3 regions of the Janthinobacterium sp. YR213 genome follow, and region 1 is predicted to be linked to each of the others. Evidence: predicted binding sites of a transcription regulator. Region 1 holds the regulator's gene; each other region holds the start of a gene.
What was found. The regulator sigma-54, encoded in region 1, starts transcription at its own class of promoters, with help from an activator protein. The targets are predictions, from matches to a motif close to TGGCANGNAANCTGCTTT.
Positions count from the first base shown of each region.

Region 2: glnA (type I glutamate--ammonia ligase) is a predicted target of sigma-54. The motif match lies at 2,599-2,616, and genes of this name have one in related genera.
Region 3: BLT98_RS10355 (pilin) is a predicted target of sigma-54. The motif match lies at 3,660-3,677, and genes of this name have one in related genera.

Region 1 covers NZ_FNDA01000003.1:198,029-203,674, reverse strand. Annotated here, with positions in the region: gene lptB (LPS export ABC transporter ATP-binding protein) at 1-752, shown strand, start outside; gene BLT98_RS14860 (RNA polymerase factor sigma-54) at 757-2,235, shown strand; gene raiA (ribosome hibernation-promoting factor, HPF/YfiA family) at 2,305-2,667, shown strand; gene BLT98_RS14850 (enoyl-CoA hydratase/isomerase family protein) at 2,803-3,888, shown strand; gene rapZ (RNase adapter RapZ) at 3,889-4,752, opposite strand; gene hprK (HPr(Ser) kinase/phosphatase) at 5,074-5,646, opposite strand, start outside.
Region 2 covers NZ_FNDA01000005.1:478,613-484,258, reverse strand. Annotated here, with positions in the region: gene BLT98_RS23145 (glutathione S-transferase family protein) at 1-309, opposite strand, end outside; gene BLT98_RS23140 (TAXI family TRAP transporter solute-binding subunit) at 440-1,792, shown strand; gene BLT98_RS23135 (rhodanese-like domain-containing protein) at 1,868-2,329, opposite strand; gene glnA (type I glutamate--ammonia ligase) at 2,714-4,129, shown strand; gene BLT98_RS23125 (DUF4124 domain-containing protein) at 4,285-4,794, shown strand; gene glnL (nitrogen regulation protein NR(II)) at 4,800-5,646, shown strand, end outside.
Region 3 covers NZ_FNDA01000002.1:256,595-262,240, reverse strand. Annotated here, with positions in the region: gene moaC (cyclic pyranopterin monophosphate synthase MoaC) at 1-79, shown strand, start outside; gene BLT98_RS10375 (sialate O-acetylesterase) at 251-1,171, opposite strand; partial or broken gene BLT98_RS10370 (cyclic pyranopterin monophosphate synthase MoaC) at 1,673-1,870, shown strand; gene BLT98_RS10365 (DUF6713 family protein) at 1,871-2,251, opposite strand; gene BLT98_RS10360 (flagellar brake protein) at 2,415-3,137, shown strand; gene BLT98_RS10355 (pilin) at 3,159-3,623, opposite strand; gene sucD (succinate--CoA ligase subunit alpha) at 3,837-4,718, opposite strand; gene sucC (ADP-forming succinate--CoA ligase subunit beta) at 4,732-5,646, opposite strand, start outside.

The DNA of each region.
Region 1 (5,646 bases):
ACAATACTCGTTGCGGCAGCACCCTGATCGTTCGCGGGCTGCAAAAAACCTATGGCAAGCGGCAAGTCGTGCATGATGTCTCGCTGCAAGTCGAATGCGGTGAAGTGGTGGGTTTGCTGGGCCCGAACGGCGCCGGCAAGACCACCTCGTTCTACATGATCGTCGGCCTGGTGCCGTCCGATGGCGGCAGCATCGATATCAGCGGCGTGGACATCTCCAGCCTGCCGATCCACCGCCGCGCGCAGATGGGCCTGTCCTACCTGCCGCAGGAAGCGTCCGTCTTCCGCAAGCTGACGGTGGAAGACAATATCCGCGCCGTGCTGGAAATCCAGACCGTCGAAGGCCGTCCGCTGACGAAGGCCGAGATCGAGGTGCGCCTGGATAAATTGCTGGCCGACTTGCAGATTGAAAAGCTGCGCGAGAATCAGGCCCTGTCCCTGTCGGGCGGTGAGCGCCGCCGCGTGGAAATCGCCCGCGCGCTGGCCACCGATCCCCGTTTCGTGCTGCTCGACGAACCGTTCGCCGGCGTCGATCCGATCGCCGTGATCGAGATCCAGCGCATCGTGCGTTTCTTGAAGGAGCGCAATATCGGCGTGCTGATCACCGATCATAATGTGCGCGAGACGCTGGGTATCTGCGACCGTGCCTACATCATCAACCAGGGCTCGGTACTGGCGTCGGGACGCCCCGACGACATCATCGCGAACGAGTCGGTACGCCGGGTCTATCTGGGCGAACACTTCCGCATGTAAGCCAATGAAACAATCATTGCAGCTGCGCACTTCGCAGCACCTGGCACTGACGCCGCAGTTGCAGCAATCGATACGCCTGTTGCAATTGTCTACCCTGGAATTGCATCAGGAACTAGAGCAATTGCTGACGGACAATCCCTTGCTCGAACGCCTCGACGATCCGCTCGACCGTTCGCTGCGCCTGCTGTCCGATGGCGCCTTGAGTTCCACGGCCGCGCCGGCCGAAGCGCCGCCCCAGCCGCCGGGCCAGGAAGCGCCCGCGGCGCCGGCCGAAGCGGAAACCTTTGATGGCGATGCCGGCGAGGGTCCTGCCGCCGCGGATGGCGGCGACAGCGACTGGAGCGAGGCGAGCCGCGGCAAGGCGCCCGACGACGAGGATTCGCGCCCGCAACTCGAAGCCCATCACTGCACCCTGCGCGAACACCTGATGGAGCAGATGCGCGTGACGGTACTCGAATTGCGCGACCGCGCGCTGGTCGAGCTGATCATCGACGCGCTCGACGACAATGGCTACCTGGAAGAGTCGCTCGACGACATCCTGGCGCGCCTGCCGGAAGAGCTGGAAATCGACGCCGACGAGATGCGCACGGCCTTGTCTCTCTTGCAAAGTTTCGATCCGCCCGGCGTGGGCGCGCGCAACGCGTCCGAATGCCTGGCGCTGCAAATCAAGCGCTTGCCGCACATCGCCATGGTGACGCGCCGCATGGCCCTCGTCATCGTGGAAAAGCACCTGGCCTGGTTTGCCCAGCGCGATTTCAACAAGCTGAAAAAAGCCCTCGATTGCGACGATGAAGACTTGCGCGAAGCGCAGACGGTGATTCGCCAGTGCAATCCGCATCCGGGCGCCGTGTTCGCCTCGGACGTGTCCGATTACGTGGTGCCCGACGTCGTCGTCAAGCGCGCGCGCAATGGCTGGCAAGTGACCTTGAACAACGATGTCATGCCGCGCCTGCGCGTCAATGCCATGTACGCCAACTTGCTCAAGCAAGGCAAGGGCGAAGGCGCCATGGGCGCACAGTTGCAGGAAGCCAAGTGGCTGATCAAGAATATGCGCCAGCGCTTCGACACGATCCTGCGCGTGGCGCAGGCGATAGTAGAAAGACAAAAGAACTTTTTCTCGCATGGGGCCGTTGCCATGCGTCCCCTTGTGCTCCGTGAAATAGCTGATACACTGGGTTTACACGAGAGTACTATCTCGCGGGTAACAACTCAAAAGTACATGCTGACCCCGCACGGCATGTTCGAGTTGAAATATTTCTTTGGTAGCCACGTCGCCACCGAAGCGGGGGGCGAAGCGTCATCGACGGCGATACGGGCATTGATCGTGCAACTGACAGGAGCAGAAGACCCTAAAAATCCTTTATCCGACAGTAAGATTGCGGACATGCTGGGGGAACAAGGCATGGTGATTGCGCGACGTACTGTTGCCAAATACCGGGAAGCGTTGAAAATTCCGCCAGTGAGCCTGCGTAAGTGTTTGTAAGTTTTTTTCGGTTCCTCTGCGGGCCGGATAGGATGGACCGCACGAACCCGATCATCTTTAGGAGTGTGTATGAATCTCACCATCAGCGGACATCATCTCGAAGTGACACCAGCCATCCGTGAATACGTACAAACGAAGCTGGAGCGCGTGAAACGTCATTTCGATCAAGTCATCGATATCGCCGTGATTCTGACCGTGGATAACCTCAAAGAGAAAGAAAAACGTCAAAAGGCTGAAGTCAACCTGCGTTTGAGCGGCAAGACTGTCTATGTGGAAAGCTTGGCGCACGACCTGTACGCCGCGATCGATACCCTGATCGACAAGCTCGATAGGCAAGTGATGAAATACAAAACCAAAGTGCAAGGGCACGGTAAAGAGGCGATCAAGCATCTGCCAGACAACTCCGAGGAAGAAGCCGTCGTCGCCGTCTAAGGCCACCCGCTTCCAGCAGTTGTGATCAACTAAGGGCGCACATCTTGCGCCCTTTTTTGCGCCTGGACCTTTTGAGCGCAATGTTCGCCGCGCAGGGGCTAAAATGTTTGCACTTTCACTTCTTTCCTGCCTGCCATGAGCGACTTCGTCCAGACTTCCATCCGCAACCGCACGGGCCATATCGTGCTCGACCGTCCGAAAGCCTTGAATTCCCTGTCGCTGGAGATGGTACGCGCCCTGAGCGCGGCCTTGCTGGCCTGGCGCGACGATCCGCAGGTGGATGCCGTGGTGATCCGCTCCAGCAGTGAAAAAGCCCTGTGCGCCGGCGGCGACATCCGTTTCTTTTACGATGCGGGCCTGGCCACGCCGCAAGGCGGCAGCGCCATGCTGGAAGATTTCTTTACGGAAGAATATGCGTTAAATCATTTAATTCATTTCTACCCGAAACCGTATATCGCCGTGATGGATGGCGTGGTGATGGGCGGCGGCATGGGCGTGGCGCAAGCCGGGCCGGGCAACCGTTTGCGCATCGTGACGGGCCGCACGCGCATGGCCATGCCGGAAGTCAATATCGGCTTGTTTCCCGACGTGGGCGGCAGTTATTTTCTATCCCGCCTGGCCGGCCAGCTGGGCCTGTACCTGGGCTTGACGGGCTTGACGATCAACGCGGCCGATGCCCTGTACACGGGGCTGGCCGATGTCTACCTGCCTGAGGCGCAGATGGGGGCGCTGCTGGATCTGTTCGAATCGACGCGGGGCGAAGCCTTGCCGGTGGCCATCAAGGCGCTGGCGGCGCCTTTCCAGGCCGAGGCGGGGGTATCTCCCCTGGCCACGGCGCGCGCGGCGCTGGACCGCCACTTCGGCGCCCCTTCCGTGGCCGCCATCATGGCCTCGCTGGCGCAGGATGACAGCGCGTTCGCGGCCAAGGCGCTGGCGGCCATGCGCCTGCGTTCGCCATTGATGATGTCGGTGACCCTGGAATTGCTGCAGCGGGGCGCCCACCTGGGCGTGGCCGATTGCCTGCGCATGGAGCGCACGGTGGTGCGCCACAATTTCGAACATGGCGAAGTGCTCGAGGGCGTGCGCGCGCTGGTGGTCGACAAGGACAATGCACCGCGCTGGAACCCTGCCAGCCTGGACGACGTCGATGCGGCCATGGTGGCGCGCTTCTTTGCCCCCGTCTGGCCAGCGGCGGCGCATCCCCTGCGCCACCTCGACTAATTAGCTGCGTTCGCGGTGGCGCAGGACGACGCGTTCATTCGGGCCGAAATACTGCGCCAGCCGCTCCGCCATGTACACGGAGCGGTGCTGGCCGCCCGTGCAGCCCAGGGCCACCGTCAGGTAGCTGCGGTTGTCGGACTTGAATGACGGCAGCCATTTCTCGATGAAGCTGCGGATGTCGGCCAGCAGTTCCAGCGCGCTCGGCTGCGCGTCGAGGAAGGCGATCACGGGCGCATCGCGGCCGTCGAGCGGGCGCAGCGCCAGGTCGTAATAGGGATTCGGCAAGGCCCGTACGTCGAAGACGAAATCGGCGTCCAGGGGCACGCCCAGCTTGAAGGCGAACGATTCGAAGAACAGGGTCAGCGGCGCGCGTTCGGAGGCGACGATATCCTTGATCCAGGCGCGCAGCTTGTTGGCGCTCAGTTCCGACGTGTCGATCACATGGCCCAGCTGTTCGATGGCTGACAGGCGTTCGCGTTCTTCCGAGATGCACTCGATCAGCGTGCGGCGGCTGGCCGGATTCTGGTTCGGACGCAATTCGTGCGACAGCGGATGGCTGCGCCGCGTTTCCGAGAAGCGCGCCACCAGCGAATGCGTGGTGGCCGTCAGGAACATGACCTTGACGTCATGCCCCTGGTCGCGCAGCAGGGCCACATTGTGCGGCAGGCTGGTCAGCGACTCGGCGCTGCGCGCATCGACGGCGACGGCCAGTTGCGGTGTACCTTCGTCGAGCAGGGTTTGCACCAGGCTGGGCAGCAAGGCCGGCGGCAGGTTGTCGACACAATAGTAGCCGGTATCTTCCAGCACATTGAGCGCAACGGATTTACCGGAGCCGGATATTCCGGTGATAAGGACGATATGCATACGCCGATCATACAATAAAGATCGGCGCCGCGCTCCCAATGCAATTATCTTTACAAATTATTGCAATTTGGAATGTGATATTGCCGGGATTGGCAGGGCGCTCTCGTCACGACCGTAGGTCGGCTTAGCGCGTCGCGCGTAAGCCGACACCGCGGCATGGGCCAACAATGTCATCGGATTACGCACGGCGTTGCCGCGCTAATCCGACCTACTTGCTAATCGCCACTCATGGCGAGTCGTTGGTGCAGCAGGGAATTCACGCAGTACAGCTGCGTGCCTGCGTAACGGTTCGCCCTTGCAAGGGCGAACTCCTTGGCAACATTAATCGCCACTCATGGCGAGTCGTTGCCGCTCCATGAACTCCTGCAAGGTATCGATGCCGCGCAGTTGCAAAATCGTGTTGCGCACGGCCGCTTCCAGCAGTACGGCGATGTTGCGGCCGGCGGCGACGGGGATGACGACCTTGCGCACGGGCAAGCCCAGCACGTCTTCCGTGGGGAACAGGAAAGGCAGGCGCTCGACTTCCTCTTCCAGCGCGTTGCGGCGCACCAGATGCACGATCAGTTTCAGGCGCATCTTGCGGCGCACGGCCGTTTCGCCAAAGATGGCCTTGATATCGAGCAAGCCGAGGCCCCGCACTTCCAGCAGGTTTTGCAGCAAAGGCGGGCAGCGGCCTTCGATCATGTTGGGCGCGATGCGCGAGAATTCGACGGCGTCATCGGCCACCAGGCCGTGGCTGCGTGAAATCAGTTCCAGCCCCAGCTCGCTCTTGCCCAGGCCCGAATCGCCCGTGATCAGCACGCCCACGCCCAGCACGTCCATGAACACGCCATGCATGATGATGCGTTGCGCCAGCTTTTTGGACAGGTAGACGCGCAGGAAGTCGATCACTTG
Region 2 (5,646 bases), on a different contig from region 1:
ATCGCCCATTTGCCAATCCATCCATTTTTCCACTTCCGCGCGGGCGCGGGGATTACTCGGCAGCAAGTCGTCGCGGCCCGCCTGGGCGCACAGGTAGCGGCAAATCGTGTTTGATTCCCACAGCACCAGGTCGCCATCGAGCAGCACGGGCACCATGGCGTTCGGGTTCAAGGCCAGAAAGGCCGGGTCGTCCGTGCTGCGAAAGCCGCTGCCCCAGTCTTCGCGTTCATACGGCAGGTCGAGTTCCTCGCACGTCCACAGGACTTTACGGACATTGATCGAAGCGGCTTTTCCAAGAATTTTCAGCATGCGTGACTCCATAGGCAGGTGGGCGATCCAGAACTGTAGCCGAATTGGCCGCGCCGCGCATGTGAAAGTGCCTTGCATAGTTGGGGTTTTCTTGGCATCGTAGCCACCCATGAAACCTATGCGCCACCACATGTCCAAAATCCTCGCGTTCAGCCGCTTTTCCGTGCGCGACTTCCTCGCCACCGCCGGTCCCACCTTGCTGCTGGTCGGCGCGTTTTGCGCGCTCGCGTACTGGCTGGTCGACCCCGCGCCGCCGCGCCAGGTGAGCCTGTCGACGGGGCAGGACAATAGCGCCTACGAAGAATTCGGCAAGAAATATGCGGCCACCTTGGCCAAGCACGGCATCAAGGTGACCTTGCAGCCGTCGCTGGGTTCGCAGGAAAACCTGCAGCGCCTGAACGCGGGCAAGACCGATATTGCCTTCGTGCAAAGCGGCTCGACGGAACACGACGATGCCGAGCGCCATGGCTTGATTTCCCTGGGCAGCCTGTTTACGGAACCCGTCTGGCTATTCTTGCGTGAAGACAAGGCCGTGACGGAGCTGACGCAACTGAAGGGCATGAAGATCAACCTGGGGCCGGAAGGCACGGGCGTGCCCGGCCTGTTCCGGCAATTGCTGTCCGTAAATGGCGTCGAAGCCAAGGACTTGACGGTGAGCGACTTGCAGAACACGCCTGCCACGGTGGAGCTGCTGGAAGGGCGCATCGACGGTCTCGTGTTCAGCTCGGCGCCGGAAGCGCCGCTGATCCAGATGCTGCTGCAAACGCCGGGCATCAAGCTGTTTGACTTTTCGCAGGCGGAAGCGTACACGCGGCGCCTGCCTTTCCTCACGCATGTCGTCTTGCCGCGCGGCATCGTCGACCTGGGGCAGAACATTCCCGCGCAGGATTATCAGCTGATCGCGCCGACCGCCACTTTGGTCGCGCGCGAAGACTTGCATCCTGCCCTGGTCGACCTGTTCGTGCAGGCGGCAGCCGGAATCCATGGCGGCACGGGCTGGTTTCAGCAGCAGGGGCAGTTCCCATCCGCGCGCTACACGGAGATTCCCGTGGCACCGGAAGCGCTGAAATTCTACAAGGATGGCGCGCCTGTGCTGCAGCGCTACATGAGTTTCTGGCTGGCCAATTTCTTCGACCGCATGTGGGTGCTGGTGGTGGCGCTGGGCGCCTTGATCCTGCCCCTGTCGCGCGTGGTGCCGCCCCTGTACGTGTGGCGCATCCGCTCGCGCGTGTACCGCTGGTACGGCCAGTTGCGCACGGTGGAGCAGGCGCTGGAAGACGTGCCGGAAGAGCAGCGCGCGCAAGTCTATGCGACGCAATTGCAACGGCTGGACCAGATCGAGGAAATGGTCAACCAGATATCGATACCGCTGTCGTTTGCCGATGGTTTGTATGGCTTGCGCAGCCACATCAATTTCGTGCGCAAGCGCATCTTGACCCTGATGGGCGAGCACCCGGCGCCCGAGGTGGGTGAGCCGGCCTGAAGCATCAAGCCAGCGCGGGACTTGCCTCCGGACGACGCGTGGCCGTCATCGGAAGCGGTTCCGTTGTTCTTGGTGTCAGGCGCCCAGCCACGGCAACCCCGCCTTGCACCAGCCGCCGATCTGCTTGCGGTGGCCATCGGCGTCCTTGTCGCCCTCGAAGCCTTCGAGGATGTCGAAGCAGTTCATGTAGCCGTGTTCGGTCGCCAGCTTGGCGGCATGGCGCGAACGCACGCCGGAGCGGCACAGGAACAGCAGCACCTCATCCTTGCCGGCCTGGGCGGCCAGTTGCGCGAGGAAATCGGGATTCGGCACGCCACCCGGGTAGGTGGCCCACTGCACCGCACCATGCTGGGTATCGGCGATGTCGACCCGGCCGACCCAGTCGCGCTCGGCATTCGTGCGCACATCGATGAGCTTGGCGGCAGCGTCGCCTTGCAGCAGGTCGTACGCTTCCTGCGGCGTGACGGCGCCGGCATACGGCGTACCTTCATTGGCCCGGCTGCGGGCGGTGGTCAGGATGTCGGCGGCGGTAGTCATGGCGTCCTCGATGAAAGTGGGCAGGTGTGTACGATTATAGTGCGCCGTTCGCGCCCCGCAAACGGGAAACCATGGTGCACAGTCTTTGCACCACAACGAGGCATTTTCCAGAAATTCATACAAAATGCACGATAATGGTGCGTTATTCGTTTTTTGCACTTGCATAGTGCATTCTTGATTTGACGCAAACGCAGCAGGAAAATCGCGGGCATGAAACTTTCACTGGGATGGCAGTAATTTTGTTGCCGGCACCAGGGGGCTCCTGGAGCTGGCATGGAATCTGCTATGATCCTTATGAGTTTTGGTGGCACGCAATGTTTGCTTCGCTTCATCAGCCCAGACGCACTAAGGTCGGCTCACCCCACATTCATTTAGGAGATACGCATGGCAATGACAGCCGCAGAAGTCTTGAAGATGGTAGAAGAAAACGAAGTCAAATTCGTTGATTTCCGCTTTGCTGATACCCGTGGTAAAGAGCAGCACGTGACGGTTCCCGTGTCGCACTTCGACATGGACAAATTCGAGTCGGGCCACGCCTTTGACGGTTCTTCGATCGCTGGCTGGAAAGGCATTGAAGCGTCCGACATGATCTTGCTGCCGGATCCAAACACGGCCAATATCGATCCGTTCATGGAAGAAACGACCCTGTTCATGCAGTGCGACGTGATCGAACCGTCGGACGGCAAGGGCTATGACCGCGACCCGCGCTCGATCGCGAAACGCGCCGAAGCCTACCTGAAATCGTCGGGCATGGGCGACACCGCCTACTTCGGCCCTGAGCCGGAATTCTTCATCTTCGACAGCGTGCGCTGGAAGATCGACATGTCGGGCTGCTTCGTCAAGATCGGTTCGGACGAAGGTTCGTGGTCGACCGGCAAGGACATCGAAGGCGGCAACAGCGGCCACCGTCCTACCGTCAAGGGCGGCTACTTCCCGGTGCCACCAGTGGACAGCTTCCAGGACATGCGTTCGGAAATGTGCCTGATCCTGGAATCGCTGGGCATCCCGGTTGAGGTACATCATCACGAAGTGGCCGGCGCCGGCCAGAATGAAATCGGCACCAAGTTCTCGACCCTGGTCGAGCGCGCCGACTGGACGCAAAACCTGAAATACGTGGTGTGGAACGTGGCGCACAGCTATGGCAAGACCGCCACCTTCATGCCGAAACCTATCGTTGGCGACAACGGTTCGGGCATGCACGTGCATCAATCCGTATGGAAAGATGGCAAAAACCTGTTCGCTGGCGACGGCTATGCCGGCCTGTCCGATTTCGCCCTGTACTACATCGGCGGCATCATCAAGCACGCCAAGGCACTGAACGCGATCACCAACCCGGGCACCAACTCGTACAAGCGTCTGGTACCAGGCTACGAAGCCCCAGTGAAACTGGCGTACTCGGCGAAAAACCGTTCCGCCTCGATCCGCATCCCGCACGTGGCCAATCCAAAAGGCCGCCGCGTCGAAGCGCGCTTCCCGGACCCACTGGCGAACCCGTACCTGTGCTTCGCCGCACTGCTGATGGCAGGCCTGGACGGCGTTGCCAACAAGATCCATCCGGGCGAAGCCGCCTCGAAAGATCTGTACCATCTGCCGCCGGAAGAAGACGCACTGATCCCGACCGTGTGCGCTTCGCTGGAAGAAGCACTGGACGCACTGGACAAGGACCGCGAGTTCCTGACCCGTGGCGGCGTGTTCAGCGATTCGATGATCGACGCTTACCTGGAACTGAAAATGCAGGACGTACAGCGCATGCGCATGACCACGCATCCTGCCGAGTTCGACATGTACTACTCGCTGTAATGGCGCCATGCCGGCAATGTGCCGGTAGTGAATAAAAACGCGGGTGAGGCGATGGTCTTGCCCGCGTTTTTTTATGCAGTACGCCAAGGCGGTGATCGTGCGGTGTTGTATAGTCGGCCCAGGAACGATGCGGCATGTGCCGACAGGAGTGAAGATTGACCAAGCATTACAGAATGGCGCTGATGGCAGGATTGCTGGGCGCGGCGGCACAGGCGCACGGGCAGCTGTATGTGTGCGCCGATGCGCAAGGACACAAGACGTACACGGACAAGCGGGCTGGCGCGCATTGCCAGCTGCTCGATTTACCGGGCGCCATGACGGAGCCGCCACGCAAGACGGCGCCGCTGGCCGGCGCGCCTGCCCGGCCCGCCATGCAGGCGGCGGCCACCGCGGCGCCTGCCGCCGGCGCGTTTCCCAAGGTCGATGGCGCCGAGCAGCGCGCGCGCGACCTGGACCGGCGCCAGATCCTGCAGGACGAATTGCGCAGCGAAGAACTGAAACTGGCGGCGCAGCGCCTGGAATTCAACGGCGGCCAGCCCGAGCGCCAGGGCAATGAGCGCAACTATGCGAAATACCAGGAACGGGTGGCGCAATTGAAGGACAACATTAGCCGAACACAGCAGAACGTTGAGGCCCTGAAACGCGAGATCGCGAATATTCGGTAAAGCACATGACACCAGACAACCATTCCAGCCGTCCCGCCCACCTGGCCGGCCTTGATTTGCTCGCTTCAGCCGTGATCCTGCTCGATGGCGACGGCCGCATCAGCTATGCCAACGCGGCGGCGGAAAACCTGCTGGAAAGCTCATTGAAAGCCCTGTCGCGGCAAAAGCTGACGGCGCTGTTCCTCAATCCCGACGAGCTGTCCGGTATTTGCGCGCAGGCGCTCGAACATAAATTTTCCGACTTGCGGCAGGACCTGAGCCTGGAACGCCTGGGGCGCGAACCGCTGCGCGTGCACAGCATCATCAGCGCGCTCGACGCGCCGCGCGATGGCGTGCTGATCGAGCTGCGCGAAAACGTGCAGCAGCTAAAGCTCGACCGCGAGGAACGCATCCTCGACCAGAGCCAGGTCAACAAGGAGCTGATCCGTAACCTGGCGCATGAAATCAAGAACCCGCTGGGAGGCATCCGCGGCGCGGCCCAGCTGCTGGAGCTGGAATTGCCGGCCCTGCACTTGAGCGAGCTGCGCGAATACACGCAAGTCATCATCAAGGAAGCGGACCGCCTGCAAACCCTGGTCGACCGCCTGCTGGCGCCGCACCGCCGCCCGCATATAGTGGGCGACGTGAATATCCACGAGGTGTGCGAGCGCGTGCGCAGCCTGATCCTGGCCGAATTTCCCAGTGGCTTGACTATTTCGCGCGATTACGATGCCTCGATCCCCGAGTTTCGCGGCGACAAGGAACAATTGATACAAACCGTGCTCAACATCGCGCACAACGCGGCGCAAGCCCTGGCCGAGCGCATCGAGGCGGGCGATGCGGAGCTGATTTTCAAGACGCGCGTGGCGCGCC
Region 3 (5,646 bases), on a different contig from region 1:
CCGGGGCATGGTCATGACGAATGTGCGCGTGCTGGAAAAGCATGGCGGCAAGTCGGGCGACTGGACAGCGGCCGTGTGAGCTCCAGCGGCAAGCCACGATTTGAGTACGCAGTACCGTCAGGGCGTTAGCTTGGCAACATGCTGCACGCAGGCAGATGCATGGCGCTTCCCATGAAAAGAGCCAGGACCACTAACGCCATGGCGTGTATCGCCTGGCTAAGGGCACAGGGGCGTTGCCTTCGTGCAGATGTCATTCAAGAGCAGCTTTCACTGAATCGAACCACATCGACGCCATTCTTTCTTGTCCTTTTTCGGTGAAATGACAAGCATCAAACCTGTACTCATCACCCAGCAAATTAGTGTTTGGTCCGGGATAACGCTTCAAATGAGGAGCATTGCCAAATACTAATTGAGCAGACTCGATATTACGGTCATATGCCATCCCGCAACGCGAATGAACGGCAATCATCCAGCGGTTTACCTTGACTTTACTATTGACGTAGTCAATTACCTCACCCAATCGTCGCACATATAAATCCTTACCTGTACCAAAATCCGAGGAACCCTGGTGCCAAAACGCAAAATCAAATTTAATTTCTTGCGCCTGGATTAATCCGATTGCACTGTTGAGTTTTCCAAATGCCACTCCACCTGCCTGCCAATCCGACACTTTGGTTCCCCCCACGCCGATCGGCATGAAAATCACTTTACGCGCGATACCGGCTCCAATCAGCTTTTTCCCCAGCGGCATCCACATTGATCCATTCTTACAATCGGCCCACTCAAAGGGATCGCTCGCGATTTTTATCACGCCATCTTTACCAACCTGAAATACATTATCCACAGCAGGATAAACATGTTCATTGCAATTCGACGATATCGATTGACCGATGACCAAAATTCGTAGTTCGGGCAAGGGATCAGGAATAGCGGGGGTGACGGGAATGACTGGGATGATTGGCAGGGCCGGGGTGACTGGGATGACCGGGGTAACCGGGATCACCGGAATGACCGGCGTGACAGGCGGAACGGGGGTGACGGGGGTAACGGGAATAATTACAGGTGCGTCAGGCGCACTGCCAGTACCGCCGCCGCATGCGGCAATTACCAAAATACAAGATAGCCCGAGAAGATACTTAAACAAACGAAGATTTTTCATCATTGAAGTCATGTTGACATCCATAGAAAAACATCACGTCTGGCGCATACGGTGTTCGCAGGCGTCCACATTCAGGTCACCTTCCATGCAGCATGGATGAAGGGGACATTGCTCATACATCTCCGAAAGCACTAACAACACTCCTGAAATATATCGAATAAAAAAACGCTCGTTATTGAGAAAAATCGAAAGATATGTCTTATAGGAAAAAATGACATTGCTGTCTTCACATGAATCCATGCAAAATACAAAAACAGCAATAGAATAGAAGGTGGCAAGTAATAAGCAGGAAGGATGGGACTTGCAGACTTGCAGACTTGTTGACGCACTTGATAAGCAAGGCAGCGACTGCGAATAGCTGATAATCCACTGCATCAGCAACAACTTCAGATCACCAACAAGGCATTGACCAAAAGCCGTCATCAATACATGAATCAGTACACTTCATGAATCGGAAATCTATGGCAGGAAAACAAAAGGATGCTATATACATAGTCTGCCAAGCGTACCTGGCATTCAGTACCTTTAAGCGTCAAGGCGGATATCACAGGCAAGACGGGCGTGGAAATGGAAGCGCTCACTTCCGTGCAGATCGGATTATTGACGATCTACGACATGTGCAAGGCCGTCGACCGTGGCATGGTCATGACGAATGTGCGCGTGCTGGAAAAGCATGGCGGCAAATCGGGCGACTGGCACGCCGAGGTGTAATCACGCTACCTGGCGCGCAAGATGGAGCTTGACGCGGCGCAAGTCGCGCAGCAGCCAGGCGCCACACAGCAGGCATAGCGCGATGACGGCCACGGACAGGGGCAAGTGGAATTGTTCCAGCCCCGCCAGCGCAAAGCCGGCATGGATCAGACACGTTCCCACGCCCAGAACGGCGCATACTGCCGCATAGCGGGACGCGTGTCTGGTGTTCAGCAACACATGCCGGTAACCGGCCAGCACCACTGCAATCGCCGCCAGGTTAAACACGAGAAAACCCTGCACGCCGCCCGGCACATGAAACATCTCCCACTCTTTCCAGTAGGCAGCGTCGATTTGATGCAGGATCAAGAACAACATGGTCCAGAAGTAGCTGCGTTGCATAAGGTTTACGTTCGTCAATATTGACGCAATTGTAAAGCCTGAATCGCGTACCTGCATCTGCGCATGGCATTTTTCGATGCCAATATGAATTTCATTGATATAAATGCTTTTTCATCAAGAAATCATGCATACTGCGAGTCGTCCATATCCAGATGAGCATCGCATGACAAGCAACAAGCCCGCCGCGGAAAGCAAGCTCCAGGACTTCGAATTCGAGGCCATGAATCTGCAGGTGGGAGGACGCATCCAGTTCATCACGCACCGCACCATCAAGCCCATCCAGCATTTCTCGACCGTGATCGGCTATGTGAAAGACGAGTACCTGATCGTCAAGATTCCCATGGAAAACGGCGCGTCCATCGTGCTCAACGAGGGCGACAAGCTGACCATCCGCGTGTTTTCCGGCGTCACCGTCTGTTCGTTTTCCTGCAGCGTGCTGCGCATCTTTGGCCGCCCCCTCAATTACGTCCACCTGAGTTTTCCCGACGCCATCCAAGGCACCAGCCTGCGCACGGCCATGCGCGTGAAAGTGGAGATTCCGGCGCAGCTCAGCTATCGCGATGTGGCGGCCGTGCCCGTGTTCATCGTCAACCTCAGCGTCTCGGGCGCGCTGATCGAGGCGCCCAGCATGGTCACGCCCGATGACGAAGGCGTGGCACTGAGCTTTACCCTGCTGGTGCAGCCGAACAAGCACCAGATGCGCGTCAACACGCGCGCCCGCATCCAGAACGTCAGCGTGGGCAAGCCGTCGAATGGCCATGCCGCCGGCGTGGCGGAAATCTATACGTATGGCGTGCAATTCATCGATCTGGAACCGACCCACTACACCCTGCTGCAAAACCTCACCTATGAAGCGCTGATCGCGGACCGGCAAAAAATCGTCTGACGCTGGCGCGGCAGACCCCACTTACAGCGTCGGCGTCACGTCGGGAATGTTGTTTTTGGTAATCGCTTCCTTCGCTGCCGCATTCGTCACGGTGGTGCTATTGAACCAGGTCAGGCTGCTCGTCCCCGGCTTCATGGTCATCGTCACGGTTTGTCCGCCGATACCCGTGCCCAGGTCGGCCGCCAGGGTCAGCACGATATCGCCCTTGTCTACTGTGGCGCTGGCCACTTCGCGCGTGGCACTGAACACGGGGATGGCGCTGGGCACGGCCTGGGTGGGGGTGCTGCAGGCGGTAGCCAGCCCGCCGTTTTCCTGCACGCACAGGGCCACGGCCGTTTTCAAGGGGGCAGCGGCCGCCAGCACATTGCTGACCTTGGCCCGCATCGTGTAGTCGCCATATTGGGGAATGGCCACGGCCGCCAGGATACCGGCGATGGCCACCACGATCATCAGCTCTATCAGGGTAAATCCGCTTTGCGCGCGCATCGTATCCTCCCATTGTGCATTGCTCACGCCGTGCATGGTGCAAGCACCATGCCAGCGGCGCGCCCGGGCAGCGGCGGCGCACGTGGAAAGAAAAGCGACGCATTTGGGCCGTATCCGACCAGCGCCGTCCCCCCGGGCCGGGAATCGGCCAGTCTTGCGGACAAAAAAAAGGAGCCGAAGCTCCTTTTTTGTACTGCTATGACCAGGCTGGAATTACAGCATGGCTTTCAGCAGACGCGCCATTTCCGACGGGTTTTTGGTCACGGTGATGCCGCAAGCTTCCATGATTTCCAGCTTGGCTTGTGCCGTATCGGCACCGCCCGAGATCAGCGCGCCGGCGTGGCCCATGCGCTTGCCTGGAGGAGCGGTTACGCCAGCGATGAAGCCGACGACCGGTTTTTTCATGTTGTCTTTGATCCAATAAGCCGCGTTGGCTTCGTCCGGACCGCCGATTTCGCCGATCATGATGACCGCGTCGGTATCTGGATCATCATTGAACATCTTCATGATGTCGATGTGCTTCAGACCGTTGATCGGGTCGCCGCCAATGCCGACTGCCGACGATTGGCCCAGGCCCAGTGCGGTCAGCTGACCCACTGCTTCATAGGTCAGGGTGCCCGAACGCGACACCACGCCGATACGGCCCTTCTTGTGGATGTGGCCTGGCATGATGCCGATCTTGATTTCGTCTGGCGTGATCAAGCCTGGGCAGTTAGGGCCCAGCAGCAAAGTTTTGCTGTTGGCTTTAGCCATGCGGTCTTTCAGGGCCATCATGTCACGCACAGGAATGCCTTCGGTGATGCAAATGGCCAGATCCATTTCAGCTTCGACAGCTTCCCAGATCGCCGCTGCCGCGCCTGCTGGCGGTACGTAGATCACGGAAACGTTGGCGCCGGTTTCTTTTTTCGCTTCGGTAACGTTGGCGAAAATAGGAATGCCTTCGAAATCTTCGCCGGCTTTCTTCGGGTTCACGCCTGCCACGAAGGCAGCTTTGCCGTTCGCGTAGTCGCGGCAACCGCGGGTGTGGAACTGGCCGGTCTTGCCGGTGATCCCTTGGGTAACGACTTTGGTATCTTTATTGATCAGAATGGACATGTTGATTCCTTAATTAAGCTTGACCGGCAGCAGCGGCAACGACGCTCTTGGCTGCATCTTCCATGGTGTCGGCTGCGATGATAGGCAGACCGGAATCGGCCAGCATCTTTTTGCCCAGGTCTTCGTTGGTGCCCTTCATGCGCACGACCAGTGGCACGTTCAGCGAGACGGCTTTCACTGCGGCGATAACGCCTTCAGCGATCACGTCGCAACGCATGATGCCGCCGAAAATGTTCACCAGGATGGCTTTCAGGCCTGGGTTTTTCAGCATGATCTTGAACGCTTCGGTCACTTTTTCTGCCGTGGCGCCGCCGCCGACGTCCAGGAAGTTGGCTGGCTCGCCGCCGAACAGTTTGATCGTGTCCATGGTGGCCATGGCCAGGCCGGCGCCGTTCACCAGGCAACCGATGTTGCCGTCGAGCGAGATGTAGGCCAGGTCGAATTTCGACGCTTCGATTTCAGCTGGATCTTCTTCGTCCAGGTCGCGCAGGGCGATGATTTCCGGATGACGGAACAGGGCGTTCGGGTCAAAGTTGAACTTGGCGTCCAGAGCGATGACCTTGCCGCTGCCGGTGACGATCAGCGGATTGATTTCGGCCAGCGAGCAATCGGTTTCCCAGTATGCCTTGTACAGGCCTTGCAGGTTGACGCGGGCGTCGACGATGGAACCGGCAGGCACGCCGATTTTGGTCGCGATGTCGTCTGCCTGGGCATCGGTCAGGCCAACGCTCGGCTCGATGGTGACGTGGTGGATCTTCTCTGGGTGGCTCTCGGCCACTTCTTCGATGTCCATGCCGCCTTCGGACGATGCCATCAGGACGATTTTCTGGGTGACGCGGTCGGTGACCAGCGAAACGTACAGTTCCTGTTTGATGTCGGCGCCTTCTTCCACCAGCAGGCGGTTGACTTTCTGGCCTTCGGCGCTGGT